DNA from 3 places in the Clostridium sp. TJA020 genome. Region 1 is predicted to be linked to each of the others. Evidence: riboswitches for the same ligand, from Rfam matches in the RefSeq annotation. Region 1 holds a riboswitch; each other region holds the start of a gene.
What was found. A riboswitch is a leader RNA that binds a small molecule or an ion and turns the genes downstream of it on or off. The one in region 1 is predicted to bind S-adenosylmethionine.
Positions count from the first base shown of each region.

Region 2: linked by a shared signal. The riboswitch ahead of metK (methionine adenosyltransferase) and the one ahead of AC4FQ1_RS06775 (methionine ABC transporter ATP-binding protein) in region 1 are both predicted to bind S-adenosylmethionine.
Region 3: linked by a shared signal. The riboswitch ahead of AC4FQ1_RS10040 (Na+/H+ antiporter NhaC family protein) and the one ahead of AC4FQ1_RS06775 (methionine ABC transporter ATP-binding protein) in region 1 are both predicted to bind S-adenosylmethionine.

Region 1 is NZ_JBZEFC010000003.1:156,430-166,437, reverse strand. Features, by position in the region: gene AC4FQ1_RS06795 (MJ1433 family protein) at 1-149, shown strand, start outside; gene ilvA (threonine ammonia-lyase) at 197-1,396, opposite strand; gene AC4FQ1_RS06785 (RidA family protein) at 1,551-1,928, shown strand; gene AC4FQ1_RS06780 (DUF503 domain-containing protein) at 2,128-2,415, shown strand; SAM riboswitch class I at 2,616-2,746, shown strand; gene AC4FQ1_RS06775 (methionine ABC transporter ATP-binding protein) at 2,864-3,823, shown strand; gene AC4FQ1_RS06770 (methionine ABC transporter permease) at 3,823-4,461, shown strand; gene AC4FQ1_RS06765 (MetQ/NlpA family ABC transporter substrate-binding protein) at 4,497-5,309, shown strand; gene AC4FQ1_RS06760 (YkvA family protein) at 5,544-6,605, shown strand; gene AC4FQ1_RS06755 (ribonuclease H1 domain-containing protein) at 6,623-7,291, shown strand; gene AC4FQ1_RS06750 (YtxH domain-containing protein) at 7,387-7,560, shown strand; gene AC4FQ1_RS06745 (DUF2776 family protein) at 7,841-8,896, shown strand; gene AC4FQ1_RS06740 (helix-turn-helix domain-containing protein) at 9,173-10,008, shown strand, end outside.
Region 2 is NZ_JBZEFC010000003.1:333,139-343,146, forward strand. Features, by position in the region: gene recD2 (SF1B family DNA helicase RecD2) at 1-388, opposite strand, end outside; gene nagA (N-acetylglucosamine-6-phosphate deacetylase) at 512-1,648, shown strand; gene AC4FQ1_RS07550 (PTS fructose transporter subunit IIABC) at 1,734-3,617, opposite strand; gene pfkB (1-phosphofructokinase) at 3,634-4,539, opposite strand; gene AC4FQ1_RS07560 (DeoR/GlpR family DNA-binding transcription regulator) at 4,542-5,288, opposite strand; gene AC4FQ1_RS07565 (hypothetical protein) at 5,508-6,134, shown strand; gene metK (methionine adenosyltransferase) at 6,167-7,342, opposite strand; SAM riboswitch class I at 7,419-7,528, opposite strand; gene AC4FQ1_RS07575 (PadR family transcriptional regulator) at 7,655-7,978, opposite strand; gene AC4FQ1_RS07580 (hypothetical protein) at 7,979-8,713, opposite strand; tRNA gene AC4FQ1_RS07585 (tRNA-Tyr) at 8,834-8,919, opposite strand; tRNA gene AC4FQ1_RS07590 (tRNA-Thr) at 8,925-9,000, opposite strand; tRNA gene AC4FQ1_RS07595 (tRNA-Val) at 9,028-9,103, opposite strand; tRNA gene AC4FQ1_RS07600 (tRNA-Tyr) at 9,113-9,198, opposite strand; gene AC4FQ1_RS07605 (hypothetical protein) at 9,363-9,971, opposite strand.
Region 3 is NZ_JBZEFC010000006.1:69,357-79,364, reverse strand. Features, by position in the region: gene glmS (glutamine--fructose-6-phosphate transaminase (isomerizing)) at 1-857, shown strand, start outside; gene AC4FQ1_RS10070 (hypothetical protein) at 926-1,081, shown strand; gene AC4FQ1_RS10065 (hypothetical protein) at 1,319-1,708, shown strand; gene AC4FQ1_RS10060 (5-formyltetrahydrofolate cyclo-ligase) at 1,736-2,293, shown strand; gene thrS (threonine--tRNA ligase) at 2,341-4,272, opposite strand; T-box leader at 4,346-4,555, opposite strand; gene AC4FQ1_RS10050 (HNH endonuclease signature motif containing protein) at 4,610-5,014, opposite strand; gene AC4FQ1_RS10045 (hypothetical protein) at 5,185-5,859, shown strand; SAM riboswitch class I at 5,997-6,167, shown strand; gene AC4FQ1_RS10040 (Na+/H+ antiporter NhaC family protein) at 6,244-7,575, shown strand; gene ispF (2-C-methyl-D-erythritol 2,4-cyclodiphosphate synthase) at 7,636-8,109, opposite strand; gene AC4FQ1_RS10030 (anti-sigma factor domain-containing protein) at 8,382-9,536, shown strand; gene rluF (23S rRNA pseudouridine(2604) synthase RluF) at 9,526-10,008, shown strand, end outside.

The DNA.
Region 1 (10,008 bases):
TAAGTAGAATATGGGTTAGGTATATGAAACATTTAAAGGGAGATTATCCTCAATTATTTTTAAAAGCAATGCTTCATAATCCATTTGATACTAGAAGTGTTGAAGAAAAACTTAAAACATGTGGATTAATTTGTAAAACAAAAAATTAAGATAAAAAAAGGCTTTTTCAAATTTAGAAAAAGTCTTTTTTATATCTTTAGTAAAGTTGTTGTATTATATAACCTTCGGTTTTAAATGTATCTTTAATTGTATTTATATGATCTTCACCATTCGTTTCAACTGTAACTTCAAGTAAAGTATTTCTAAGTTTATTAGCGGCTTTAAATTGATTATGTTCAAGTTTAACAACATTTGCACGAAGATTTCCAAGTATTCTAGTAATATTATTAAGTTCACCAGGAGCATTTGGAAGCTCTATAGTAAAGCAGAATAGTCTTTTTCTAGAAACTAATGCACTATTAATAAGTGAAGTAATAGTAAGCATGTCTATATTACCACCACTTATTATACAAACAACATTTTTATCTTTTATATTAAGCTTGGATAAAGCAGCAAGTGAAACTGCTCCAGATGCTTCAGCAACTAATTTTTGTTTTTCAATTAATGCTAAAAAAGCATCAACAATTTCATAATCAGTAACTGTTACAACTTCATCAACATAATCTTTTATAATTGAGAAAGTAAGGTCTCCAGGTGATTTAACAGCAATACCATCTGCAATTGTACTTACAGAAGGAAGTGGAGTTAATTTACCTTTTAAGAAGCTTTGCTCCATTGCGTTAGCACCAGATGCTTGAACACCTATTATTTTTATGTTAGGATTAATTTCTTTTAATGCTAGTGATATACCGCTTAATAATCCACCACCACCGATTGGACAAATCACTACATCTACATCTTTAAGGTCTTCAATTATTTCAAGACCTATAGTACCTTGTCCATATATTACATTTATATCGTTAAATGGGTGCAAAAATACAGCACCTTCATCTTTTTCTATTTGCTTTGCAAAGTTATATGCATCATCATATACTTTACCATTTAATATAACGTTTCCACCTAAGTCTTTAGTAGACTTAACCTTTAAATATGGAGTAGTTGTTGGCATAACTATGGTTGATTTTATTCCCATAAGATTTGCAGCATAAGCAACTCCTTGAGCATGATTACCAGCTGATGAACATACAACACCCTTTGATTTTTCTTCATCAGTTAGACTCATCATCTTATTTAACGCACCTCTTAATTTATAGGCGCCAGTCAATTGTAAATTTTCACATTTCATATAAACATTATTGTTGCTTTTTTCAGAGAAGAATTTACTATAAAGTAATGGTGTCTTTACAACCACATCTTGAATTTTTTCTCTAGCAGCTTTAATATTATCTAAATGCATACATAACACCTCTCTCATGTATTATTCTCACAAACATTATAACATTTTTGTAAATTTTTGAGTCAAGTATTTTTTAAAAATAATTAAAATATTTAGACTTTTTAAAAAAATTAACCTATAATAAAGAAAATGATATAAATTGGAGGGGATTTTTATGGATAAAAAAATAATAAAAACTGATAAGGCACCAGCTGCCATTGGACCATATTCTCAAGGAATTAAAATTGGAAATTTAGTTTATACATCAGGACAAATTCCAATAAATCCAGAAACTAAAGAATTAGTTACAGAAATAAAAGCTGCAACTAAGCAAAGTTTAAATAATATAAAGGCAATACTTGAAGAAGCTGGAACAAATATGGATAAAGTTATAAAAACTACAGTTTTTGTAAAAGATTTAAATGATTTTGTAGCTGTTAATGAAGTTTATGCTACATTTTTTGAAGGAGAACCACCAGCAAGAAGCTGTGTTCAAGTAGCTAAATTACCATTAGATGCAAAAGTTGAAATAGAAGTAATTGCATTAGCTTAAAAGTAATAGAATATTAAATTTTTATGCTTTTTTAAACAATATAATCAACTTATTCATTAATTACAAATTTTGTGAATAAGTTGATTATTTTTTGTGAAATTATAAGTAATACAATTTATATTGGTTAGAATATGTATTATTATAAAAATATAAATTGCTTATATCAAAAAAATACTTTATAGAAAGGAAATAGGTATTTATGGATATTTTACTTATGAAAATAACAATTAGAGCATCTTGGGTAAATTCTTTAAAGGAAAAAAGGATGATTGTAAAAAGCATAACTCAAAAATTAAAAAATAAATTTAATATATCTGTTGGTGAAGTAGATAGACAAGATGAACACAAGATGGCGGTAATTGGTATATCAGCAGTTTGCACAGATGTAAAAATAGCTCATTCTATGAAAGAAAAGATTATAGATTTTATTGAAGAAAATTGTGATGGTGAAATTGTAGATATTGAAGAGGAAACAGAAATATTCTAAGTTATGAAGTTATTAAAACTTAAATTTTGAAAGTTATTTAATAAATAAAATTGTAACAGTTTTAATTAATAGACATAGATTATTTATATAAAAAATATTTATATAGAAAACTATTTATATAAAAATTTTTAAAACTTATTGACAATAAATGTATAAGATATTATATTATTATACAAGAAGTTTGAAAATGAAATATTAGGTTCTTATCAAGAGCGGTGGAGGGACTGGCCCTATGAAGCCCGGCAACCTATGTAATTAGTAATGATTTAAAGTTATTACTTTATATGTGGTGCCAAATCCTGCAAGTATTCATATACTTGATAGATGAGAGAGTAATTTTATAGGGCAAGTTATACTTATATGCGCTAGAGATATTATTCTCTAGCGCATTTTTATTTTAAACTAATACATTAAAAAGAGATTTTTAACAAAAAGGGGGTATATAGGTTTGATAGAAATAAAAGGATTATCTAAAACATTTGGGGATTTTAAAGTTTTAAATAATATATCACTTAACATTAAAAAAGGAGATATATATGGAATTATTGGACATAGTGGAGCTGGAAAATCAACTTTACTTAGATGCTTAAATGGTCTTGAAAAATATGATGAGGGTAGTTTAAAAGTTATAGGAAAAGAAATAAAAAATTTAAGTAAGGAGGATATCAGAAATATTAGAAAAAATTTGGGGATGATTTTTCAAAGTTTTAATCTTTTAGATAGAAAAACAGTATATGAAAATATAGCATTACCTCTTGAAGTTTGGGGATATAAAAAAGATTATATAAATTTAAGGGTTTTAGAACTTTTAAAATTAGTTTCACTAGAGGATAAAAAAGATAGTAAACCAAAGGAATTAAGTGGAGGCCAGAAGCAAAGAGTAGCAATAGCTAGAGCTTTAGCATTAAAGCCAGAAATTTTACTTTGTGATGAAGCAACATCAGCATTAGATCCAAAAACAACAAAAGATATATTAGCACTTTTATCAAAAATAAATAAAGAATTAAAAATAACAATTGTTGTTGTAACACATCAGATGGAAGTTGTAAAAGATATTTGCGAAAATATAACTCTTTTAGAAGGGGGAGTAGTTAAAGCACAAGGAAAAGCTTCAGAGTTATTTTTAAAACCAGGAGTTTCTCTTAGAAAATTTTTAGGAGAAGATGATGATACTTTACCAGAGGAAGGGGTTAATATAAGAATATTTTTTCCAAAAAGTTTTTCTGAAAATGCAATTATAACAAAAATGGCAAGAGAGATGAATTTAGATTTTTCGATTGTTTGTGGAAGACTTGAAAAGTTTGGAGATGATGTTTTAGGAAGCTTAGTAATAAATGTTTCGGAGAAGGAAAAGGAAGATGTAATAAATTATCTTATAAATAAAAGTGTTGAATGGGAGGTGATTTAATGTTTAATGAAATATTAGTAGCTACGATAGAAACTTTTTATATGGTTATATTATCAACAGTTTTTGCTTTTATAGGGGGATTTGTAATTGCAATAGTTTTAACTTTAACAGCAGAAGATGGTTTAAGGCCAAATAAAAGTGTTTATAGAATTTTAGATTTTGTGGTAAATACCCTTAGGAGTTTTCCTTTTGTAATACTTATGGTAGCGCTTTTTCCATTAAGTAAATTTATAATTGGGACAACTATTGGAAAAGAAGCTATGATAGTACCACTTTCAATTGCAACAGCACCTTTTATAGCAAGAATAATTGAAGCTTCACTAAGAGAAGTGGATAAGGGTGTTATAGAGGCAGCAAAATCTTTTGGAGCAACAGACAAACAAATAATATTTAAAGTTATGTTTAAAGAAGCAATGCCAAGTATGGTTTCTGGACTTACTTTAACTATAATAAGCGTTATTGGATATTCAGCTATGGCAGGGGCAGTAGCTGGTGGTGGACTTGGAGATGTAGCAATAAGATATGGATATCATAGATATCAAACTGAATATATGATAGTAACTATAATAATTTTAATAGTTATAGTACAAGGATTACAATGTCTTGGTAATTATTTTTATAAAAAACTTTCAAAATAAAATATAAGCAATAAATAAAGAGGGGGAATTTAACTATGAAAAGAAAAGGATTATTAACAAGTATATTAATTGGGGCGTTATCATTATCATTAGTAGCATGCGGAGGAAATAAGTCATCAGATGATAAAACAATAACTATAGGTGTATCGCCTGTACCACATAAGGAAATTGTAGAACATATAAAACCACAACTTGAAGATTTAGGATATAAAGTTGTGATAAAAGAATTTACTGATTATGTAACACCAAATAAAGCACTTTCAGAAGGAAGTCTTGATGCAAATTATTTTCAGCATATTCCATATTTAAATGAACAAAATAAGGCAGAGAACTTAGGACTTAACTATACTGAAAAAGTGCATCTAGAGCCATTAGGTTTATATTCAAAAAAGATTAAAGGTATAGAGGAACTTAAAGATGGAGCTTTAATAGCAATACCAAATGACCCATCCAATGAAGCAAGAGCCTTAAGGCTTTTGGAAGGAAAAGGACTTATAAAAATTAAAGAAGGAGAGCTTGTAACTCCAAAAGATATAACAGAGAATAAAAAGAATTTACAATTTAAAGAGTTAGAAGCAGCTTCAATACCAAGGTCATTAGAAGATGTAGATGCTGCTGTAATAAATGGTAATTATGCAATTGATTCTGGATTTTCAGTTAAAAAGGATGCCTTGATAATTGAAGATAAAAATTCAAAAGCAGCTGAGCTATATTCAAATATAATAGCTGTAAGAGAAGATAATAAAGATAGTGAAAAAATTAAAGCATTAAATAAAGCTTTAACATCTGATGAGTGTAAAGAATTTATAAATAGTAAATATGATGGGGCTGTAATACCTGTATTTTAATGATAGAATAATTTTAATTTATATATTTTATAAATTAAGATATTATCATAAAATGTAAATTTAAATTTTAATATTAAAAAATTATTAGTTAAAATAGAAGAATTTAATGTAATATATATTAAATGAAGCTAAATAAGGTTAAATTTATTCCTTATTTAGCTTTTTTTTTGTTATAATTTCATTATACAAAAACATATGTAAAATTTAAAAAGGATATTTGGGGAGGAAAACTTTATGAATATATCAAATGTATTAGTAAGTCTTACTGGAAATGATATTTTAAGTATAATAAATGATTTTGTAAAAGTTGACGGTTTATTATTAGATGAAGTTATAATAGATGAAAATATTTTAATTAGAGGAAGCTTTACTAAAATAATAAAAATAAAATTTGAAGTTACTTTAGATGATTTAAAAGTGGTAGATGGAAAGGTTAATGGAAGATTTTCTAAATTAAAAGTATATAAACTTGGAATGATTAGAATGATTAGAAGTTTATTACTTAAATCATTATTAAATATTTTTGGAGATATAGGAATAGAAGAAAATAGAGATGAACTTATTATAAATGTAGATGATTTATTAAAAGGTGTTCCATTTTTAAAAATAAATGTAGAAGAAATATTTTTTAAAGATAAAATGATAAATGCAACTGTAAAAAATGTGGATATAAATATTAGTAAATTAAACTTAAATAAAGGGAAAGAAGAAGTTAAAGAAGAAAATATAAATGATGAAAAAATTTTAGACAATAATATAAGCGAAGAAGAACTTTCATTAGAAGAAAATATAGGATTAAATGAAAAAATAGAGAATGAATTTATAGAAGAAGATGAAATAATAGAAAATAAAGCAAATGATTATTATTCAAAAGGAAGAGATGAAGTTAAAGAAAAATTAGAAAATAAACTTCCAGAGAATGCAAAAGATTTTTCAGAATATTTATTTTTAATACCAGATTTATTAGCACTTGTATTAAGACTTCTTAAAGATAAGAGAGTTCCTATAAAAACTAAGGTTTCAGTATCTGCTTCTATTGCATATATAGTATGTCCAACTGATATGATACCAAGTAATATACCTTTTATAGGTAAAATTGATGATTTAGCAGTTTTATTTTTTGCACTAAATAGAATTTCAAAAGAGGTACCTTTAAATGTATTATTAGAAAATTGGTCAGGTAAAGAGGAATTAATTTTAGTTTTAAGAAGTGGTCTTGAATATGTAACTAACTTTACAGGAGCTAGAAATATAGAAAAAATTTATAGTGTTTTTGAAGAATTATCTACACTTTAATAAAGGAGATTAAATAAATGGCAAAGTTTTATTCAGTATATAAAGGAAAATCAGGAGAACCTAAAATATTTACTTCATGGGATGAATGCAAAAAAGAAGTAATAGGATTTAAGGGAGCTATATATAAAAGTTTTAAAACTATGGATGAAGCGAAGGAATTTATACTTCTTAATGCTGAAGGAAAAGGTAGAGATTTTAATTTTTCAAAACCAAAAATAGTGAGTGAAACATCAAGGTTAAATAAAGAAGATAGAGAATTAGATTTAAAAGATTCTTTAGTTATATATGTTGATGGAAGCTTTTCTTTAGAAAAGAAAAACTTTTCTTATGGACTTGTAGCAACAAAAAATGGTGAAGTTATATATGAAGAAAATGGAGCTGGAAATGATGAAAAGGCTATTCCACTTAGAAATGTTTCTGGAGAAGTATTAGGATCAATGAAAGCAGTAGAATATGCTATAAATAATGGATACAATGAAGTTTATATAGTATATGATTATCAAGGTATTGAAAGTTGGGCATTAGGAACTTGGAAAAGAAATAATGAAATAACTTCAAATTATCATAGTTTTATGCAAAATAAAATGAAAGAAATAAATATTAAATTTAAAAAGGTAAAAGGTCACAGTGGCGATAAATTTAATGACAGAGCTGATATTTTGGCAAAATCAGCACTTGGAATTTAATGATAAAATATAAACATAATTCCTAGTTTAAAAAGTAATAATTTACATACCATAAATATAGCATCAAAAATAATTATTATAAAGAGGTGTTATTTATGAGTAAATTAATCAAAGGAATGGTTGCAGGTGCAGCACTAGGAACAGCAATAAGTATGGCAGTATTACCACAACTAGATAGAAAGACACAAAGAACTGTTAAAAGAGCAGGAAAAAGATTAATGAATGCTGCAGGTGATACTGTAGAAAATATGATGTCAATGATGAAATAATTAATTTATTGCTTGAGGTTTATTAAATAGATATCTATTTAATAAACCTTTTTTATTTAAATAAATTATTTAAATACTACTTTCATAGATTTTAGTTAAATTTACAACTTATCAAATTTTGATTAGGAATTATTTAAAAATTTTAACTATGAGTTCTTTGACTTCAATTTTGGCTAATCATATAATTTATATATATTGGATAATAAATAAAAATCAAAGGGATTTTGTATAATAAATAATTTTGATTTTTATTTATCTCTAGGAAAATGGAGGGATAAATATGAATAGATTCATGAGTGTATTTTTTCGTTTAGTTCCTTTAATAATGGGAGCTATATGTATAACATATGGATTTTATGTTAAGGTGCTAGAAGAAACGACAGGTAAAGGTTATATTGTTGCAAGTCATGTACTTATAGCATTAACTGCTATATGTATTGCTTTATTTACAACAGCGGCAACAATTATAAGACAATTAATAAACAAATATAATAATTTTTATAAATTTTTACTCCCTATAATAGGATATGCAGTTAGTTTATTTACTGTATTTTCAGGAGTTTATATTTGGAAAACGGCTGGAGATAATGCACCGTATTTTGTATCAGGAAATATTGTTTTTGCTATAGGCTTAATAGCTTGTTGTGTTTCCACAGTTGCAACAGCATCAACTAAGTTTGTACTTATAACAAAAAATGAAGCAACATTAAAATATGGTGAAAAACAAACAAATGCTTTTTCAGATTTTCAAGGAAAGATATTGATAGCAGTTCCGGCTATTTGTGCAATAATAGGTTTTTTAAGAGGATTTTATTTGTTATTTAAAGAGAGTATACCACCATATTTTATAGCAGCACATGTAGTTATTGGTCTATCTCTTATATGTTCATGTTTAATAGCGTTAGTTGCAAGTATAGTTAGACAAATACAAAATATATTCACTAATGAAGAAAGATGGAAGTGGAGTATATTTGTGCTCTTAATTGGAACTATAAACGTATTATGGGGAGCAATGGTATTAATAAATTGTACTAATGATGCATTTATAGCACCAGGGATAGTATTAATTGGTCTTGGACTTATTTGTTATAGTATATCAAGTAAAGTTATATTATTAGCAGCAGTATGGCGTAGAGAATTTAAGTTAGCAAACAGAATACCTATAATTCCAGTAGTAACAGCTCTTATATGTTTATTTTTATCATCTTATTTGTTTGAAGCAAGTTTATTTAATTCAGCTTATTTTGTTCCAGCACATGTTATGGTTGGACTAGGGGCAGTGTGTTTTACATTATTTTCAATAGTTTCAATACTTGAAAGTGGAACATCAAAGTAATAGATTTTAATATAAATATAAATAAATTAAAAATATCAGTTATAAGTTTTAATATTTATAACTGATATTTTTTTGTATTAAGTAGTTTATTAATAAAATTATCAATCAGTTAACAAAGTTTTAATTTAAATTAAATTATTGCATGAAAAAAAATAACAAAGTTTAACAAAAATATTGTATATTCTCAGATTATCGTGATATAATTAATTTAAATTTAAACAAAATATGAATAAGATTAATAAAAAATGAATAATATAAAGCAAAGGAAGATACTGTATGGAGATTTTATCTTTAGGAGAAAAAATTAAAAGAAAAAGAAAAAAATTAAATATGACTTTAAAAGATTTAGCTAAAGACAGAATAACACCAGGACAAATTAGTTTAGTTGAATCAGGTAGATCCAATCCATCAATGGATTTATTAGAATATTTGGCTAGTAATTTAAAAACTACAGTAGAATATTTAATGGAATCAGAAGAAAGCCAAGCCCATAAAGTGTGTACTTATTATGAGCAAATAGCAGAAGCTTATATGTTTAATAAAAAATATGAAATCAGCGAAAATTACATATCAAAAGCTTTAGAATATGCAAATAATTATAATCTAGAATGCAAAAAAGGAATGCTTATAAATCTTAAAGCTAAAATATATTTAAGTAAAAATGAATTGAATTTAGCTAAACAAAATTTTTTATCTGCTAATGTTATTTTTACTAAAAATAATAATTATAGAGAAATTATAGAAACTTTTTTAAATCTTGCAAAAATAGCTTTAAAGCTTAGAACTTATTATTCAGCAAATAGTTATTTAAAACAAGCAGAAAAAGTGTTTTTAGATAATAACCTTACAGAATATTATCTTTTAGGAGAAATATATTTTTATTTAGCAAAAACATATTTTGAAATGGATAATATAGGACAAGCTATGAATTATTCTATACTAGCTAAAGAGAAATTAGATATAGTAAATAATAAAGAAAAACATGCAGAAATATTATTAAAATTAGCAGAAGAATGTAACGAAAATGGAGACTTAGAAAATGCAATAAAATATTCAAATGAAACTTTAAAGTTTTATAGAGAAATTGAAGATATATCAAATACTTCAGATTT
Region 2 (10,008 bases), 180 kb from region 1:
TAAATTTCTTTTGTCCTATACCTTCTATCTCCATAAGTCTTTCTATATTATTTTCTAAAACATCAAAGGTTTCTTCACCAAAATGATTAACTATCTTTTTAGCAGTTACAGGTCCTATTCCATATATTATTCCTGCACTTAAATATTTTTCTATAGCTTCTACTGATGTTGGAAGTATCTCTTCAAATTCCTCTATTTTAAATTGTTTCCCAAATTGTTTATGAACTATCCAGTCACCCTTTAATTTTACATTCTGACCTTCTTTCATAAATGGTACCGTACCAACAGCTGTTATAGTATCTTTATTCATATTTACTTTTGCAACTGTATAACCAGTATCTTCTCCTCTAAAAACAATTGCTTCAACAAATCCAACAATCTTTTCCATACCTTTTCTCCAAATCTTCAATATAAGTTATTTTTATTTTTTCCTGTATAATATATAATTATATCATAGAAAATTTAACATATATTCTATGGAATAAAAATTGAGAAATGTGGAGGTATTAATATGTTAATAAGAAATTGTAATATAATTTTCTTAGATAAAATAGAGATGGGATCAGTTTTAATAGAGAATGGTAAAATTAAAGAAATAAATCCTCAAAATGTACAAGATACGGAAATTATTGATGCTAATGGAATGTATCTTTCTCCTGGATTTATAGACGTTCACATTCATGGTGCTGGAGGATATGATACTATGGATGGAACATATGAAGCTATAAATAAAATTTCAAAAACTATTTGTAAATTTGGTACAACATCTTTTACCCCAACAACTATGACTGTTGCTATAGAAGATATAAGAAAATCAATGTCAGCTATTAAAGAAGCTAAGCTTAAGGGTACAGATGGTGCAAATGTATTAGGTGCACATCTTGAAGGTCCATTTATAAGCCCAAATGCCATTGGAGCTCAAAACCCAAACTTCTTGCAAATCCCTTCTATTGAAACATATAACAAAATGGTTGGAGATTGTGAAGATGCAGTAGTTTCTATAACAATTGCGCCTGAAGTTTCTGGTGCAAAAGAACTTATTAAATATTTAAGTGATAAAGGTGTTGTCTGCTCAATAGGTCATACAAAAGCTACTTATGAAGAGGCTGTTGAAGGTATTAAATGTGGATGTTCCCATTCTACTCACCTTTTCAATGCTATGACTCCATTTACTCATAGAGCTCCTGGAGTTGTTGGGGCAATATTTGATACTGATATTACAACTGAAACTATATCTGATGGTATTCATATATCATACCCTGCTCTTAGAGTTGCATATAAGCAAAAAGGAACTGATAAAGTTCTTTTAATAACTGATGCTATGATGGCTTGTGGTATGCCAGATGGAACTTATTCATTAGGTGGTCAAGAAGTTAAAGTTTCAGATGGTGCTGCTAGAATATTATCAGGGTCACTTGCAGGATCTATATTAACTCTTGATAAGGCTGTAAGAAATGTTTATGAAAATTCAAATTATCCATTATATGAAATTGTTAAAATGGCAACTTATAATGGTGCTAAACATTGCCATGTTGAAGATAGAAAAGGAATTATTAAAGAAGGATATGATGCTGACTTAATTCTTTTTGATGATAAAATAAATATTAAAAAAGTTATAGTAAATGGAAAAGTTGTACATGAGGCTTAATTATATAAAATAACAATTTAATTATTAAAATTAAATTATAAAAAAAAGATACTAAATTAATTTAGTATCTTTTTTTATTTAACTTTTAAGCATTTTCTTTAATAGGTCTTTTTAATATAGCTAATAAAATCATTCCTACTATTGAACCTACAACTAGTGCTATTAAGTATCCTAATGGATTTCCTATAACAGGCACTACGAATATTCCACCATGTGGTGCTCTAAGTGAACAACCAAACATCATTGAAAGTCCTCCTGCAACTGCTGACCCAACAACACAAGCTGGTATAACTCTTAATGGATCTGAAGCTGCAAATGGTATTGCACCTTCTGTTATAAATGATAATCCCATTACATAGTTAGTAATACCTGATTGTCTTTCTCTTTTTGTAAATCTATTTTTGAAGAATGTAGTACATAACGCTATTGCAAGTGGTGGAACCATACCTCCAACCATTACTGCTGCCATTATATCAAATTGTCCACTAGCAAGTCCTGCTGTACCAAATACATAAGCAGCTTTATTTATAGGACCTCCCATATCAATTGCCATCATTCCTCCAAGGATTATTCCAAGTACTACTTTACTGCTTTCTCCCATAGAATTTAAAGTATTAGTTAATCCTGTATTTATAGCTGATACTGGTGGGTTTATTAAGAACATTATAATAGCACCAATTAAAAGTATTCCGAAGAATGGATATAGTAAAACTGGTTTTAAACCTTCTAAGTCTTCTGGTAATTTACTGAATACTTTCTTTAAGAATAACACTAAATATCCTGCAATAAATCCAGCAAGTAAAGCACCTAAGAAACCTGATCCACCTTCATTTGCAAGCATACCACCAACAAAACCTACTGCTAATGCTGGTCTATCTCCTATACTCATTGCAATGTATCCAGCTAATACTGGTAACATAAATCCAAATGCAATACCACCAACAGTTTTTAAGAATGCTGCAAATGGTGTATTCATACCAAAGTTTGCTGGATTTATACTATAATCATCAAATAAGAATGCTAATGCTATAAGTATACCACCACCTATAACAAATGGTAACATATGTGATACACCATTCATTAGGTGCTTATATACTCTGTGTCCAACACCTTCTTTTTCTATACTCTCATCTCCACCTTCTGATTTTTTATCAGCATGATATATTGGAGCCTTACCACTTGTTGCTTCTTCAATAAGCTCTGTAGCTTTATGAATTCCATTTGCAACTTTAGTTTTTATTAATCTTTTTCCATCAAATCTTGCCATATCAACATTTTTATCTGCTGCTACTATAATACATTCTGCATTTTCAATTTCTTCTTTTGTTAAAACATTTTTAGCTCCTCCTGAACCATTTGTTTCAACCTTTATTGAAACTCCCATTTGCTTAGCTTTTTCTTCTAAGCTTTCTGCAGCCATATAAGTATGTGCTATACCAGTTGGACATGCAGTAACTGCTAATACTCTGTATCCTTCTTCTCTATTTTCTTCCTTTTGCTCTGTTTCAAACTTTTCTTTTTCTTTGTTATCTATAAGCTTTAAATATTCTTCTTTACTTTTTGCATTTATAAGTTCATTTCTAAAATCTTCATCCATTAATATAGTTGATAATCTTGCAAGCACATCAAGGTGTAAGTTATTAGCCTCTTCTGGTGCTGCTATCATAAAGAATAATTTAGCTGGTTGCCCATCTAATGAATCAAAATCAACACCATTCTTTACAACTATTGAACTAAGTCCTGCATTTTTTACTCCTTTTGATTTACCATGAGGTATTGCTATTCCTTCACCAATACCAGTTGTACTTAATTCTTCTCTCTTAAGCACTGCTTCCTTGTAAACTTCTTTATCTAATAAGTTTCCTTCCTTATCCATAAGGTCAACTAACTTATCTAATGCTTCTTTTTTTGAAGTTACTTTTGAATCTAACTCAATTCCTTCAATTTTTAAAAGGTCTATTATACGCATAACGTTTCCTCCTTGTTTAACTTATCATTTCAAGTATTTCTTTTACTTTCTCTTTAGTTGCTAAATCTTCTGAGAATGCACTTGCACTTCCTGTTGCAATTCCATATTTCAATGCATCTTTATAATTTTGTTTCATAATATATCCAGCTGTAAATCCAGCAACCATTGAATCTCCTGCTCCAACTGAATTTTTAACTTCTCCCTTAGGAGCTTTATGTTTTAAAACTTCTCCATTTTCATTTATAAGTATTGCACCATCTCCAGCCATTGATATTAGTACATTAATCGCTCCCATATCTTGAAGTTTTTTCGCATACTTAATTATTTCTTCTTCTGAATTTATTGAAACGTTAAACATTTCTTCAAGTTCATGTTTATTTGGTTTTATTAAGAATGGTTTATATTTAAGTACATTTAATAATAAATCTTTTGTTGCATCTACTATAACCTTTATATCCTTATCATTTAAGTGCTTCATTATATTTTCATACATATCTGATGGTAAAGTATTTGGTATACTACCTGCCAAAACTAAAATATCTCCATTTTTTATTTCATCTAACTTTTTATATAAACTTTCTATTGCATATTTATCAATTTTAGGTCCTTGAGCATTTATTTCACTTTCTTCTTTGCTCTTAAGCTTAACATTTATTCTTGAATTACCTTCTTTTAATTTTATAAATTCTGCTATACATCCTGAATTTTTAACTTTCTTTTCTATTTCTTCTCCAGTAAATCCAGCTATAAATCCGAACGCCTTATTTTCTATTCCTAAATTTCCAAGAACTATTGAAACATTTATTCCTTTTCCACCAGGAAATATTGATTCTTCATAAGTTCTATTAACAACTCCTAAATTAAAATCTTTAACCTTCATTATATAATCTAATGATGGATTGAATGTCATAGTATATATCATTTTTAATTATCCTCCAATATTTCTGCATATTTCTTAAACTCTTGATGTTTAAGATTTGTTGTAATTATTGTTGCTCTATCTATTTCTGCGAATGTAACTGCTGATATGTGTTCAAACTTTGAATCATCTGCAAGTATAAAGGCTTTATTACTTCTATTTACAGCTTCTCTTTTTACTAATGCTTCTTGAATATCAGGAGTTGTAAATCCTGAGTCTTTATCAATTCCATTTGTTCCAAAAAAACCTTTAGTAAAATTATATTTCTTTAAACTATCTATAGCCTCAACTCCAATTATAGCTTCTGTAGATAATTTTAATTCTCCACCAATTATATATACCTTACACTTTTTTTGAATTAATTTCTTAGCATGTGCTATTCCATTTGTTATATATATAGCTTTATTTTCAGTTATATAATCTGTCATAAGTTCAGTTGTAGTTCCAGCATCAATATAAACAAAATCACTTTCATTTATAAGACTTGCTGCATATCTAGCTATTTTAATTTTATCATCTACGTTTAGACCTTGTCTTACAATCACTTCATCATCTCTAGTTTCATAAGTTCTAGTTATTGACTTTGCTCCACCATGAACTTTTTTAAGTTTTCTCATTTTATCTAAATGATTCAAATCTCTTCTTATTGTAGATTCAGAAGTATCTAATTCTTTAACTAATTCTGTGACTGTAATTGTATTTTTTTCTTCTAAAAGCTTTAAGATTCTTTCAAATCTTTCTTCAGATAACATTTACATCACCTCTTTGTCTATATAATACAATCATTTTCAATCAAAGTCAATCATTTTCATTCAAAATAATTCAAAGACTTTTTTTACTTTGTATACATAGTTATTTTATGGAAAATACAAATATTTATCTTATACTTAACTTATACTTTTTAAAATAAATTATTCTATAAAATAATTAAAGAAGGTGTTATATTATTATGGTTTTATGTGTAAAATCTAATGAAAAAATTCCCAGATATTTTTGTGATAAATGCTATGATTGTCATAGTGATATTGCAGAAAGTTTATGCAAATTTAAACATAGAGGATGTTGCTTTTATTATCCCTAAGTTCAATTTATTTGATTTACAAAGAATGACTAAATCTAAAGAAGGACAATTAGTCATAAAAAGAATATTAAATAACAAAAACATAAAGATTTTTAATTATTACATCCAAGCAATTGGATATTTTGATAAAATTAACTATGAAAAATTTAAAAACCATACTAGAAGTGATTTATTTAAAGGAACAGATTTATCAATACATTTTAAAGCATGTCCTTTTGTTGAAGATGGTAAAGGATGCTCTATCCCACCTCAATTTAGAACTCCAGTTTGCAATTTCTTTTTATGTAAGGAAATTAAAAATAACCTTAAAGATAAAAATTTACTAAAAGCTTATGAGGATTCAGCTAGAGAATATTATAGATATTATGAATTTGAAAATCAAAATTTAATAGAAGTATTAGAAGAAAATGGATTAACATTAAAGAATAACCTTAAAGAATGTTTAGACTTTTTAAGAAATATAGAATGCTATAAATGTGAGTTTCCAAAATTAAAAAATTTTAATTCAGAAGATTAAAAAGATGCCAGAAATCTGGCATCTTTTTTAAATTATAATAATTTCTTTATTTCTTCTACCTTATTTAACTCTTCCCATGGAAGTTTAACATCAGTTCTTCCAAAGTGTCCATAAGCTGCTGTTTGCTTATATATTGGTCTTCTTAAATCTAAATCTCTTATTATAGCTCCTGGTCTTAAATCAAATACTTTTTCTACTATATTAACTATAGTAGCTTCATCTATTTTTCCAGTTCCAAATGTATCTACTTGAATTGATACTGGTTTTGCAACTCCAATAGCATAAGCTAATTGTATTTCTAATTTATCAGCTACTCCAGCTGCTACTAAGTTTTTAGCAACCCATCTTGCTGCATATGCTGCTGATCTATCAACTTTAGTTGCATCTTTTCCTGAGAATGCTCCACCACCGTGTCTTCCCATTCCACCGTATGTATCAACTATTATCTTTCTTCCTGTTAATCCACTATCTCCTTGTGGTCCACCAACAACAAATCTTCCAGTTGGGTTTATGAAATATCTTGTATTTTCATCTAATAATTCTGCTGGAATTACAGCATTTATAACATGTTCTTTTAAATCTGATTGAATTTGTTCTAAAGTAGCACACTCATCATGTTGAGTTGAAATTACTATAGTATCTATTCTCTTTGGCTTATCATTTTCATACTCAACTGTAACTTGAGTTTTTCCGTCTGGTCTTAAGTATGATAATGTTCCATTTTTCCTTACTTCTGTAAGTCTTCTTGAAAGTCTATGAGCCATAGCAATTGGAGTAGGCATAAATTCTTCTGTTTCATTTGTAGCATATCCAAACATCATACCTTGGTCTCCAGCACCTACTGCTTCAACTTCATCTTTTTCTCCTTGTCTTGACTCAAGTGCTTCATCAACACCCATAGCGATATCTCCTGATTGTTCATCTATAGTTGTCATTACTGAGCATGTATCACAGTCAAATCCATATTTAGCTCTATCATATCCAATTTCTCTAATTGTTTCTCTAACAACTTTAGGAATATCAACATAACAGTTAGTTGATATTTCTCCCATAACCATTACCATACCAGTAGTTGTACATGTTTCACAAGCAACTCTAGCATGTGGATCCTTTGCTAATATAGCATCTAATACTGAATCTGAAATTTGGTCACAGATTTTATCTGGATGTCCTTCTGTAACTGATTCTGATGTAAATAATCTTCTCATTCCTTTTTCCTCCGAATTTTCTAATATTTTTACAATAAAAAAAACTCTTCGATAAGAAGAGATTGTATTCTAATCTTTCTTATCTTGTAGTATAAACTACTGGAATTAGCACCACACATAATATTTAAATATTTGTAGGTTGCTGGGCTTCATAGGGCCGTCTCCCTCCACCTCTCTTGATAAGAGCTTCTTTATTTAATTATTTTACTAATCGCAATTTTAACACATAGATTTTTAATAGTCAATATTTTTATATTGTATTATTTTAATTAAATATATAAATCCATTAAATTATATTTAAATTTAATCGATTTATACTGAGCTGATTATATTATCTATATTCATTTTTAATTCATTCCAATTTTTTATAAAATTATTTAATTTATTTATTCCCTCTTCAGTTAGACTATAGTATTTTCTTTTTGCACCAACACCAGAATCCTTAATAGTTGCAGTTAAAAATCCGGACTTTTCCAATCTTAAAAGTAAAGGGTACATAGTTCCCTCTGAAGCATTATCGAACCCATATTCTTTTAAAGTTGATATTATTTCATATCCATAAGTTTCTTTCTTATATATTATAGCTAATATGCACCCTTCTAATGTTCCCTTAAGCATTTGTGTTTTTTTATTCATTTATATCAACTCTTTCTTTATCCCTCTTCTTTTTTTATATTCTTTCTCATTAATATATTCATTTAATTCATATAAAATCCCAAATGGTAATACTAAAAAATATATTTTTGTATCAATTAAATTTATTTGCGGAACTATTGTCTTAACAGTTATTATTATAGCAAATGAAATCATAGAAAATAAAATAATGAATTTTATTAATTTGTTATCTATTTTTTTAAAATTTACATCAGATTTGATTTTATAATTCTTTATAGAATCTTTTTTTATCTCTGAAAATACTAAATAGCAAATTATACTTATTATTAAATTTGAAATTAATTGATTAATTGTAAGATTATAATTTAAAGTAAACCTTTTATCTTTGAATAAAGTTATTCCTTGAGTAATTAAATAATTTATAGTAAATAAAACAGCCATGGATATTAAAAATACTTGAACTTTAAAATTATTTATTATTTTATCAAATCTACTATACTTAGATTTTATTTCATTAATTATATTATCACAAAATTGTATATAATTATCTCCTATCAAATAATTTATATCTTTATTATCATTCTCTGCCTGTATAATCATATCCCCTATTTCTATTAAAGTTTCTTCTATATCTATATCCTTTAAACCTGATAATCTCATATATATTATAATTTCTTCATATATTCTTTTATCTTTCTCTCTCATTAATCGACTTAACTTATTTATTTCTTTTAAATATACACCCTTTATACTCATCTTATTCACTTCCCTTATAAAATCTATTTATAATTATATATACATTGTATTACAAGGTATATACTTTGTCAAACAAGGTACTAAGAAAAATAAAAAAGCACTAAGAATACTCTTAGTGCTTGGTGGTGGAGGAAGGATTCGAACCTTCGAAGTCAACTGACAACAGATTTACAGTCTGCCCCCTTTGGCCACTCGGGAACTCCACCTAATTTGGAGCTGATGATCGGACTTGAACCGATAACCTGCTGATTACAAGTCAGCTGCTCTGCCAATTGAGCCACATCAGCGCATTTATTTTTAACTTTTAAAGTTTGTGGTGGGCACAACAGGGTTCGAACCTGTGACCCCCTGCTTGTAAGGCAGGTGCTCTCCCAGCTGAGCTATGCGCCCACAAATAAATGGTGGTGGAGGAAGGATTCGAACCTTCGAAGTCAACTGACAACAGATTTACAGTCTGCCCCCTTTGGCCACTCGGGAACTCCACCATCTTTTAAAGTTTTAAGTCGTTTGGCTTACTCGCTCAACCGACAATAGTTAGTATATAGTTAACTCATATTTATTTCAAATTAAAAACTATGCCATTTAACAGAATTATTTTTATTTAACTTTAAAATTCTATCTTTTTCACCATTTTACTATAAAACTTACATTATACCAATTGTTCTAATAATTCTATATTTATATATGGTGAAAGTATCTCTTTTACTTCATTGTAATCCTTTTTTGTAAGCCTAAGCTTAATTATTTTAAAAGCTTCACTAACTCCTCTAAATTCATCTTCATTTTTAATACTATTTTTTATTTTTTCTCCATCAACTGTTGATATCTTTTTTGCAACAGACAATAACTTAGTTTTATCTTTTAAACTTAGACTTTCAAATATCTCATTTTTATTTACATTAAATATTTTTACGCTCGCTTCGCTTGATTTACCTTCATTGTTATGATTAATATCTTTTTTTATTTCTTCATTATAGTTTAATTTATTATCTTTCTCATTTAGTAAATTTTCTTTTTTATTTTTAATAGATTCATCACTTAATTTTGATTTATCCCCTTTATCTTTAATATTATCCTTACTAACAACATCATTCTTTTTATTGTCTTCTATATTTTTCTCATTACTACCTTCCCCTACATTATTAACTCTTGATTTTTCTATATCAATAATATTATTGCTAGGAGTCCAAAAGCTAATAAAATAAATAGTCAAGGATGTTGCCATTGCTAGTAAAATTGTTATTACTAATTTTTTCATATTTATGTACACCTCCTATATTAGATATTGTCCATTT
Region 3 (10,008 bases), on a different contig from region 1:
TTGATATAGCTTCAGAGTTTAGATATAGAAATCCATTAGTTACAGAAAAGTCATTAGTAATTGTATTAAGTCAATCAGGAGAAACAGCAGATACTTTAGCAGTATTAAGAGATTGTAATAAAATAGGTGCTAAAACTCTTGTTGTCACAAATGTTGTTGGAAGCACAATGTCAAGAGAAGCTGATCATGTTATATATACTATGGCAGGTCCTGAAATTTCAGTAGCTTCAACTAAGGCATATACTACACAAGTTGTAATAATGCATACAATAGCAATGTACTTTGCTCAATTACTTGGAACTTTAAAAACAGAGGAAATAAATAAGTTAAAAGAAGAATTATTAATGATTCCTGGAAAAATAGAAGACTTATTAAATGATGCTGACAAAGTTAAAGCAGTAGCAGAATCACTTAAAGACGAAGATGATATATTCTTCTTAGGTAGAGGAATGGATTTTGCTCTTGCATTAGAGGGATCATTAAAATTAAAAGAAATATCATATATTCATTCAGAAGCTTATGCTGGAGGAGAATTAAAGCATGGTCCAATTGCTTTAATTGAAGAAGGAACAAAAGTTGTTTCAGTTCTTACTCAAAGGGATCTAATGGATAAGATGATAAGTAATGTAGTTGAAATAAAATCAAGAGGAGCTATAAACTTTGGAATAACATTTAGAGGAAGCGAAAAAGCTCAAGGGGTTTTAGATGAAGTACTATTTATACCAGAAACTATAGATATGTTTGCTCCAATTCTTGCAGCTGTTGAGTTACAATTATTAGCATATTATGTAGCAAGTCTTAAAGGATTTGATATAGATAAGCCAAGAAATTTAGCTAAATCAGTTACAGTTGAATAATGCTCAATAAAGATGTATAATATCTGAGTTGAGATAAATTTCCAATAAAGATAAGGAGTGGGTTTTTTATGAGAGATGAATTAGTAAGATTAATTAAAGAGTATAAGGATACTGGCAGATGTTTGAAATCGGGTTTAGAATGGATGCCTGATAATGAAGCTGCAAAATCCAAAATTGATATAATAAATATGGTCATTGAAGATTTAGAGAATATAATTAAGTAAATTAATTTAAAAGCTTATGCATTTTTGGCATAAGCTTTTATTTTTATAAATTTTAAAAATTATTTTAATAGTTAGTATATAATTTAGGTTCATAATTTAAGAAAGTTTTTATTAAAAAATATGTATTTAATACTATACAGGATTAAATTAAATAAAATAAAGTAAGAATTTATTTTAAAATGACAATGCGTTGCTGTATGATAATAATATAATGAATAATAAGAAGGAGCATTAAACATGGTTAATATATCAAATTTAATTTTCAAAATATTAGAGTTAGCTATATTGATATTTTTAATTTATATAAAAAAAGATGATTTAGAAGAAGTTTACGGTGAAGAATTTAATAAAAAATATCCTAATAATTTAAATAAATTCTTATATGTATTTATATTATTTTTATGTTTATTATTTTTCACATTAAGAGGGATTGATTCTTGGCTTTATAATGCATTTACTAATTTGATTTTAATGTTAATATCTATGATATTTTTATTAAAATCAAAAGAATATATAAAGTCTGTTAAATTAAGAAAATATGCTATTAAAGAACTTTTACTTTCAGTAATAATAATTATAGTAATTTTAAAATATTTTTTAATAGAAGCTTTTAGTAAAATTATTTAATTATTTTTATAGACAGGGGAAAAGATAATGAACAATAAGAGAGATATTAGAAGATATATTTTAGATAAAAGAAATAAAATTAGTAATATAGAAAAAGAAAAACTAGATAATGAAATTATATATAAATTTATAAATAGTGATGAATACAATGAGTCAAAAGTTATTTTTTCTTATATAGGATTTGGTTCAGAAATAGACACAGAGATAATAATAAAAGATGCATTAAATAAAGGAAAAACTGTATGTGTTCCAAAAGTAAAAGGAAAAGATATGTTACTTATAAAGATAAATTCATTAAATAATTTAATAAGAAGTAATTATGGAATATTAGAGCCTAGTGAAAATGAATCTAATATGAATATAAAAGATTTGGACTTAATAATTATGCCAGGAGTAGCTTTTGATAAATTTAAAAATAGAATAGGGTATGGTGGAGGATATTATGATAGACTTTTATGTAGTTCCAATGTAAATATTAATAAAGTTGTATTAGCTTATGATTTTCAAGTTTTAGAACATATATCAACTGAGGAACATGATATAAAAGTAGATAAAATAATAACAGAAAAAAGGATAATTAAATAATAAATTGCATTAAAAAGAGCTTAGAATTTCTAAGCTCTTTTTTAAAATTATCTTTCTTTATTAGCAATTTCCTTAAGTAATCTAGCTTTGAAGCTTTCAAAATCAATTGAACCTTCATCATCATTTTTTCTACTTCTTACTGAAACTGTATTGTTTTCAGCTTCTTTTTCTCCAACAACTAAGATGTAAGGAGTTCTTTCAAGTCTAGCTTCTCTAATCTTATAACCAAGTTTTTCAGCTCTATAGTCTCCTTCAACTCTTACACCGTTATTTCTTAAATCTCTAACGATTTTTTCAGCATAGTCATTATATTTATCTGATAATGGAAGAACTTTTGCTTGAACTGGTGCAAGCCAAGTTGGGAATGCTCCTGCATATTTTTCAATAAGCATTGCTAAAGTTCTTTCGTAACATCCAATTGATGATCTGTGAATTATATATGGACGTTTCTTTTCACCATTTTTATCAATATAAGTCATGTCAAATCTTTCAGCTAAGGCAAAGTCTATTTGTACAGTTATTATTGTATCTTCTTTTCCATGTACATTCTTAAATTGAATATCAAGTTTTGGTCCATAGAATGCAGCTTCATCATCAGCTTCAACGTAATCTATATTTAAGTGATCTAATATATTTCTCATTATATCTTGAGTATTTTCCCAAGCTTCTGGATTATTTATATATTTTTCAGTGTTATTTGGATCCCATTTTGAGAATCTATAAGAAATATCTCCATCTATTCCTAAAGTACTCATTATGTAATCAATTAGGCTTACAACACCTTTAAATTCTTCTTCTAATTGTTCAGGAGTACATACAATATGACCATCTGCTAAAGTAAATTGTCTAACTCTTATAAGTCCATGCATTTCTCCTGATGATTCGTTTCTAAATAGAGTAGAAGTTTCAGCAAATCTTACAGGAAGATCTCTGTAACTATGTTGCTCTGAATTATAAATTGCATATTGGAATGGGCAAGTCATAGGTCTTAAAGCAAATACTTCATCATCTTTATCTTCATCACCTAAAACGAACATTCCATCTTTATAGTGATCCCAGTGTCCTGAAATTTTATAAAGGTCACTTTTTGCCATTAGAGGAGTTTTAGTTAAAACATAACCTCTTTTTTCTTCTTCATCTTCAACCCATCTTTGAAGAGTTTGAACTATTCTAGCTCCTTTTGGCATTAATAGAGGAAGTCCTTGACCTACATTTTCATCAGTAGTGAATAATTTTAATTCTCTACCAAGTTTATTATGATCTCTTTTTTTAGCTTCTTCCATAGCTTCTATATGAGCTTCTAAATCTTTATTTTTTAAGAATGCAGTTCCATAAATTCTTGAAAGCATTTTATTCTTTTCGTCACCTTTCCAGTAAGCCCCAGCACTTCTTAAAAGTTTTATAGCTTTCATTGGTTTAAGTGACATTATATGTGGTCCTGCACAAAGATCAGTAAAATCTCCTATCTTGTAGAAAGATATTACTTCGTCTTCACCTAAGTCATTTATAAGTTCAACTTTATAAGGTTCATCTTTCATAAGTTCTAAAGCTTCATTTCTTGGAAGTTCAAATCTTTCTATTTCAGGGTTTTCTTTAATTATTTTTTTCATTTCAGCTTCGATTTTAGCTAAATCTTCTGTTGAGAAGGCACCTTCTTTATCAAAATCATAATAAAAACCATTTTCTATTGCTGGTCCTATAGCGATTTTTGTATTTGGGAATAACCTTTTTACAGCATAAGCTAATACATGAGAAGCTGTATGTCTTAAAGCATCTTTTCCTTCTTGTGAGTCAAATGTGCAAAGTTCAAGCTCGCAATCTTCATTTATTGGTTGACGTAAGTCAACAACTTTTCCATCAATTTTAGCACAAAATGTGTTTCTAGCAAGACCTTCGCTAATATTTTTTGCTACTTCTAATACTGATACATCATTTTCAAATTCTTTAATTGATCCATCTTTTAAAGTGATTTTAACCATTTTAAAAAACTCCTTTCTGAAATTTATTTTAAACTTAAATTTAATTACTAAATAAAAAAACTTCGTCTCAAAATTTAGAGACGAAGTATAATATCCGTGGTTCCACTCTAGTTACTCTTAAAAATAAAGAGTCACTTTAATATGTCGTAACGTGACAATTACGGGCTGGATTAGAGCCACTCCGAGGTAGTTTTCAGCTAAGCTTATATAAAAACACTTACAGCTAATGTGTTTTCTCTCTTAATATAAGGGGTTAACTTACTCTTCTCATCAATGCGTTTAATATAAATTTATATAAAATAATTTATCTTAATTATAATCATACAATTTTAAGATGTCAATAAATGCTTTCACAAAGTTCTTCGATTTCTATATTTTGCAATAATTCTTCAGAATAATATGCTTTTCCCATCAATATAAAAATAATTTCCTCTTTTTTATAGCCTTCTTTGTATAATTTTAAGTCTTTTGTCAAACGCTTAATTATATTAGTTGATGCATTTAATATTATACAAAGTTCTTTAAATGAATAAAATCTTTTTGGTAATAGCTTGTATAATTTTTTTTGAAAATTAATTTTATAAAATATATCTGTTTTTAGACAATGATGGGGCCCTTTTTTTCCACGATGATGTTCAGGACATAGATACATATAATTTAGCTCTATATCAAATCCTCCCTCACTTCTATGAACTATATGGTGGATATCGGCTTTTTTATTGCATATTTCACAAAAATACAAATGATTAACCTCCTTAAAGTTTTATGTTATTTACAGAATATTAATATAAATATTTATAAAAATCAAGAATAGAAACAATAAAAAGTAGTATAATATACTATATAGGGTGTATTGTATAGCATATACTTTATAGTATATTATATTGAGATTTATGAGGAAAGGTGATATTTATGAAGGATAATTACAATTCATTCAGTTTTTGGGGCAAAAATGTAAATGATTGCAATGCTGTGAGAGGGCATGCATTCACACATGAAATGCCTAATTCAAAGTCTGTATATATACATGCTTTGATTTTCTCAAATAAAAATGGGATAGAGAGTTTGTATTCATACTTCCCAAATTCCAGAGCCCTTTTAGGTTATCTCCAACATTCATTTATGCAAAAAGCCTTTTATAATTGGGCAAATGGTACAGAAAAATTAATTATGAAAGTACCAGTTTCACCAACAAAAGAATTAATTAATAACTTATATTCTAAAGGTAAAATCACAAAAAAAGAAAAAGAAATTATGAAAGAACAGTATGATGAATTAAGTTATATGTGGGATAAGCCAGAAGATGAAATTTTAAATGAACTTAAAACTTTTACAAGAAAGTTCAATAAAGCTTGGCTTGGAGATAACAGCAAATTTTTGTATATAAAAGTATTTAAAAGAGCTTCAGATTTAGCAGATTTTATAAAAGATTCAGTAATTATGACTGGAAAATGTGAAGAGTTTAAAAATACTATTGGAATTTCAACAGAAGATTTTGTTGAGATATCACATAAAATTTCTCATGATAAAGAAGCAGCTAATGTATTTAGAAAGGTAATACTAGATAAACTAACTGAGGTATTATAAATAAAAAAGTATAGGATAAAACTTAAATTTTATCCTATATTTTATTTGATTAAAGGTATAAATAGGGATTTATGAAAATAAAAATATATTGACATTAATGGTTAGTACTTGTTACAATAAATTAAAAATTAAATAAAGTCTTATCAAGAGTGGTGGAGGGACTGGCCCTTTGAAACCCGGCAACCTACTAAATAATATAGGGAAGACTATAATTTTTCAATGTAATTAATTTTGCATTGGAAATTTGTCATACGATAAATTATTTGGTGTGGTGCTAATTCCAGCAGTTAAATACTGATAGATAAGTGGTGTTTATATAGAGTTTATAAAGCTTCTGATTTCTATCAGAAGCTTTTTTTATTAAAATTAAAGGGGGATTTTAAATTGAAAAATAATAAAACAGGTAGTGTATTGGCATTAATGCCATTATTAGTATTTATAGTTTCATATGTTTCAATATCTTTAATAGCAAAAGATTTTTATGCTGTATCTGTAATAATTCCATTTCTAATTGCAGCAGTTACGGCTTTGATTATGAATAATAAAATTAGTTTTGAGGAAAGATTACATATTTTTTGTAAGGGAGCAGGTAATCCTAATATAATTTTAATGATTTTAATATTTATATTAGCAGGAGCTTTTGCAAGTGTTGCGAAAGCTATGGGTGCAGTTGAATCAACAGTAAATTTAGGACTTTCTGTATTACCTCCAAATCTGTTAATTTCAGGTATATTTATAGTAGCTTGCTTTATAGCTCTTTCTGTAGGGACTTCAATGGGAACTATAGTTGCATTAGTACCAATAGCACTTGGTATATCTGAGAAAACTGGAATTGCGGTTGCTTTAGTGGTTGGCGCAGTAGTAAGTGGAGCTATGTTTGGGGACAATTTATCAATAATATCTGATACAACAATTGCAGCAACAAGAACTCAAGGTTGTGATATGAGAGATAAGTTTAGAATGAATTTTAAGATAGTTCTTCCAGCAGCTATAATTACAGCAATTATTTTTGCTTTTATAACAAGAGGAACACAAGGATTTAGTTTAGGAACTTATGAATATAGCATTATAAAAATAGTTCCTTATATAGGTGTTTTAGTAGCAGCTCTTTTAGGTGTTAATGTTATCTTTGTTTTATCATCAGGTATAATATTAGCCGGTGTTATAGGTATACTTACTTCAAGTTTTGATATAATTGGATTATTTCAAAATTTAGCTACTGGTATTAGTGGGATGAGCGAGCTTATAATAATTTCTTTATTAATATCAGGAATGATAGCTCTTATTGAATACAATGGTGGTATAGAGTATATACTTAACAAAGGAATGAAAAAATTCAAGACAAGAAGAGGAGCGGAGTTTGGAATAGCAGCTCTTACGAGTTTGGTTGATATATGTACAGCAAATAATACTATTGCAATAGTAACAGTTGGACCTATAGCTAAAAATATATCAGATGAATTTGACTTAGAGCCAAAGAGAATTGCAGGAATTATGGATATGTTTTCATGTGTATTCCAAGGAATAATCCCATATGGAGCACAACTTATATCAGCATCATCACTTGCTGGAGTATCTGCATTTCAGATAATGGGGTATTTATATTATCCATATCTTATGGGAATATCAGCTGTAATTGCAATATTTATATATTGGGCAAGAAATAAAGAAGCTAATATTGAAAAAGAAAATTTAAATTTTGTTGATAGTTTATAAATTATTTATATAAAAATATTTATAAAGAAAGAACACTATTTTAAAATAGTGTTCTTTTAATTATTTTAAAGTAACTAAGCATATACTTTGTGATGATATTCCAAGTCCCTCACCAGTAAAACCTAAACCTTCTTCAGTTGTAGCTTTTATATTAATCATATCAAAATCAATATTTAAAGCTTTGGCTATGTTTTTTCTCATTTCTTCTATATGTGGTGCCATTTTAGGTTTTTGAGCAATTATTGTTGAATCGATATTAGTTATTTCATACCCGTTTCTATCTAAAAGTTTCCCTACTTCTGATAATAATTTTATGCTAGAGATTCCTTTGTATTTTGGATCGTTATCTGGAAAATGTGTACCTATATCACCAAGAGCTGTTGCTCCAAGTAGAGAATCCATTATAGCATGAACTAATACATCTGCATCAGAATGCCCAAGTAATCCAAGTTCATAAGGAATATTTACTCCACCAAGTATTAAATCTCTATTTTCTACTAAACGGTGTACATCATAACCTAAGCCTATACGCATATATAATCACCTCTTTGATATTTCTTTTATAAGTTTAGCATAAAAGGATAGTATAAAGAAGTAAAGAAGTTTTATAATTTTTATGCTTAAAAAATATATAAATAATGTATTTTTAACATATATAAATCTTTTATCTTATAATATATTATAAAATATTATGATTATAATATAAATTTTTAAATTCATTTAAAATCAGAATGTATTTATGTATAATTAAGATAGAAAATGATAAAAAACTACAAAAAATATTTTTAAAAGGGGAGAATTGTAATTTGGATATATTTGATAAGAATAAATATAAATTCTCAACTACTCCAAATTTAGTAGAAATAAGTAATAATGTAAACGAACATAGAAAAGAAGAAATATTAAAATTTGAAGAAGAACTTTTTTCTTATAATATTTTAATTAAGGATTTATTTACTTATGTACCAAGTGAAAATGAATTAAATTTAATATTAAATATTGCTTTTTTTATAGTGGGGCAAGTTGAAATTTTAGAATATATAAATAGTCATAAAAAAATACCGTTTAATATGTTATCTAAAAAGGTAAAAAGACATAAGAAAAAATTAATGGAATGGAGCGATTATATAATAGCTTATACTATTATTTTTTCAAATCCTAATTATAAATATTTACAAGACTATTTATCAATTGAAGAAGTTAAAGAAGAAGATAAGAATAAAAATGTGGTTTCTCTTAAGGAAAGAAAAAATAGAAAGAATAAAAAAATAATAATTGAGAAGCTCATAATAGAAAAAAAAGATGGAAATGAAAATAAAGAGGAAATTATAGAAATAAATAATAATGAAAATAATAAAGATGATAAAACAAAAATAGAAAGAGGAATAGTTTTAAAAATATTAAAAAATGGTGTTCTTATACTAACTAGTACAGGAAGGGTTTGTAAGGTTCATAAAGAAGATGGTATAAATATTGGAGAAGAAATTAATTCTGAACCAACAAAAAGAATGAGAGATTTTAAATCATTTATTATTGTTGCTTTAATATTTATTACGGTAGGGGCAGTATTTTTTACTTATAAATATAATACTGTAGATAGAACTATTCTTATAAATACTACATCTAAAGTTAAACTAGAGCTTAATTGTTTTAATAATGTGATAGAAGCGTATTCCCCAACAGATAAAGGTGAGAATATGATTAAAAATTTAGATTTAAATCATGCAAAGCTAGATAATACATTGGAAGGTATTTTAAAATATGCAAAAGAAAATGGTATGTTGCCAGAGAAAGGTGTTTTAATTACTGTAACAGGAGAACCTATAAAATATGGAGCATTAGAAAATACAAGAAGTTATGTAGTTAAAAATAAAATAGATTTAACTATAAACAATGTTGGAAATGAAAGAAGTTTATATAATCATCAAGCAAAAATAAAGGAAGATAAAAATGAAAATTAAAAAAACTAACAACAATAATAGTACAAGAAAAAATAATAATTTAAATAAAAATAAAAATAAAAATAAAAAGATTAGAAATAATGCTTCTATAAATAAATCTAAAAGAAAGAATACTATAAAAGAAAATACTAAAGATGTTATAAAACACTTAGATAGAAGTGAAGAAGTTCGACTAAACAAATATATAAGTGAAACAGGTATATGTTCAAGGAGAGAAGCTGATAAACTTATAGAACTTGGAAAAGTTACTGTTGATGGTAAAGTAGCAGAAATGGGACTTAAGGTTTCTAAAGGGCAGGTTGTTAGAGTTAATGGTAGAATAATTTCAAAAGAAGAAGAATTAGTTTATATAATATTAAATAAGCCAGTTGGAATAACATGCACTACTGAAAAAAAGGTAAAAGGAAATATTGTTGACTTTGTAAATCATAAAAAAAGAATCTTTCCAATAGGAAGGTTAGATAAAGATTCA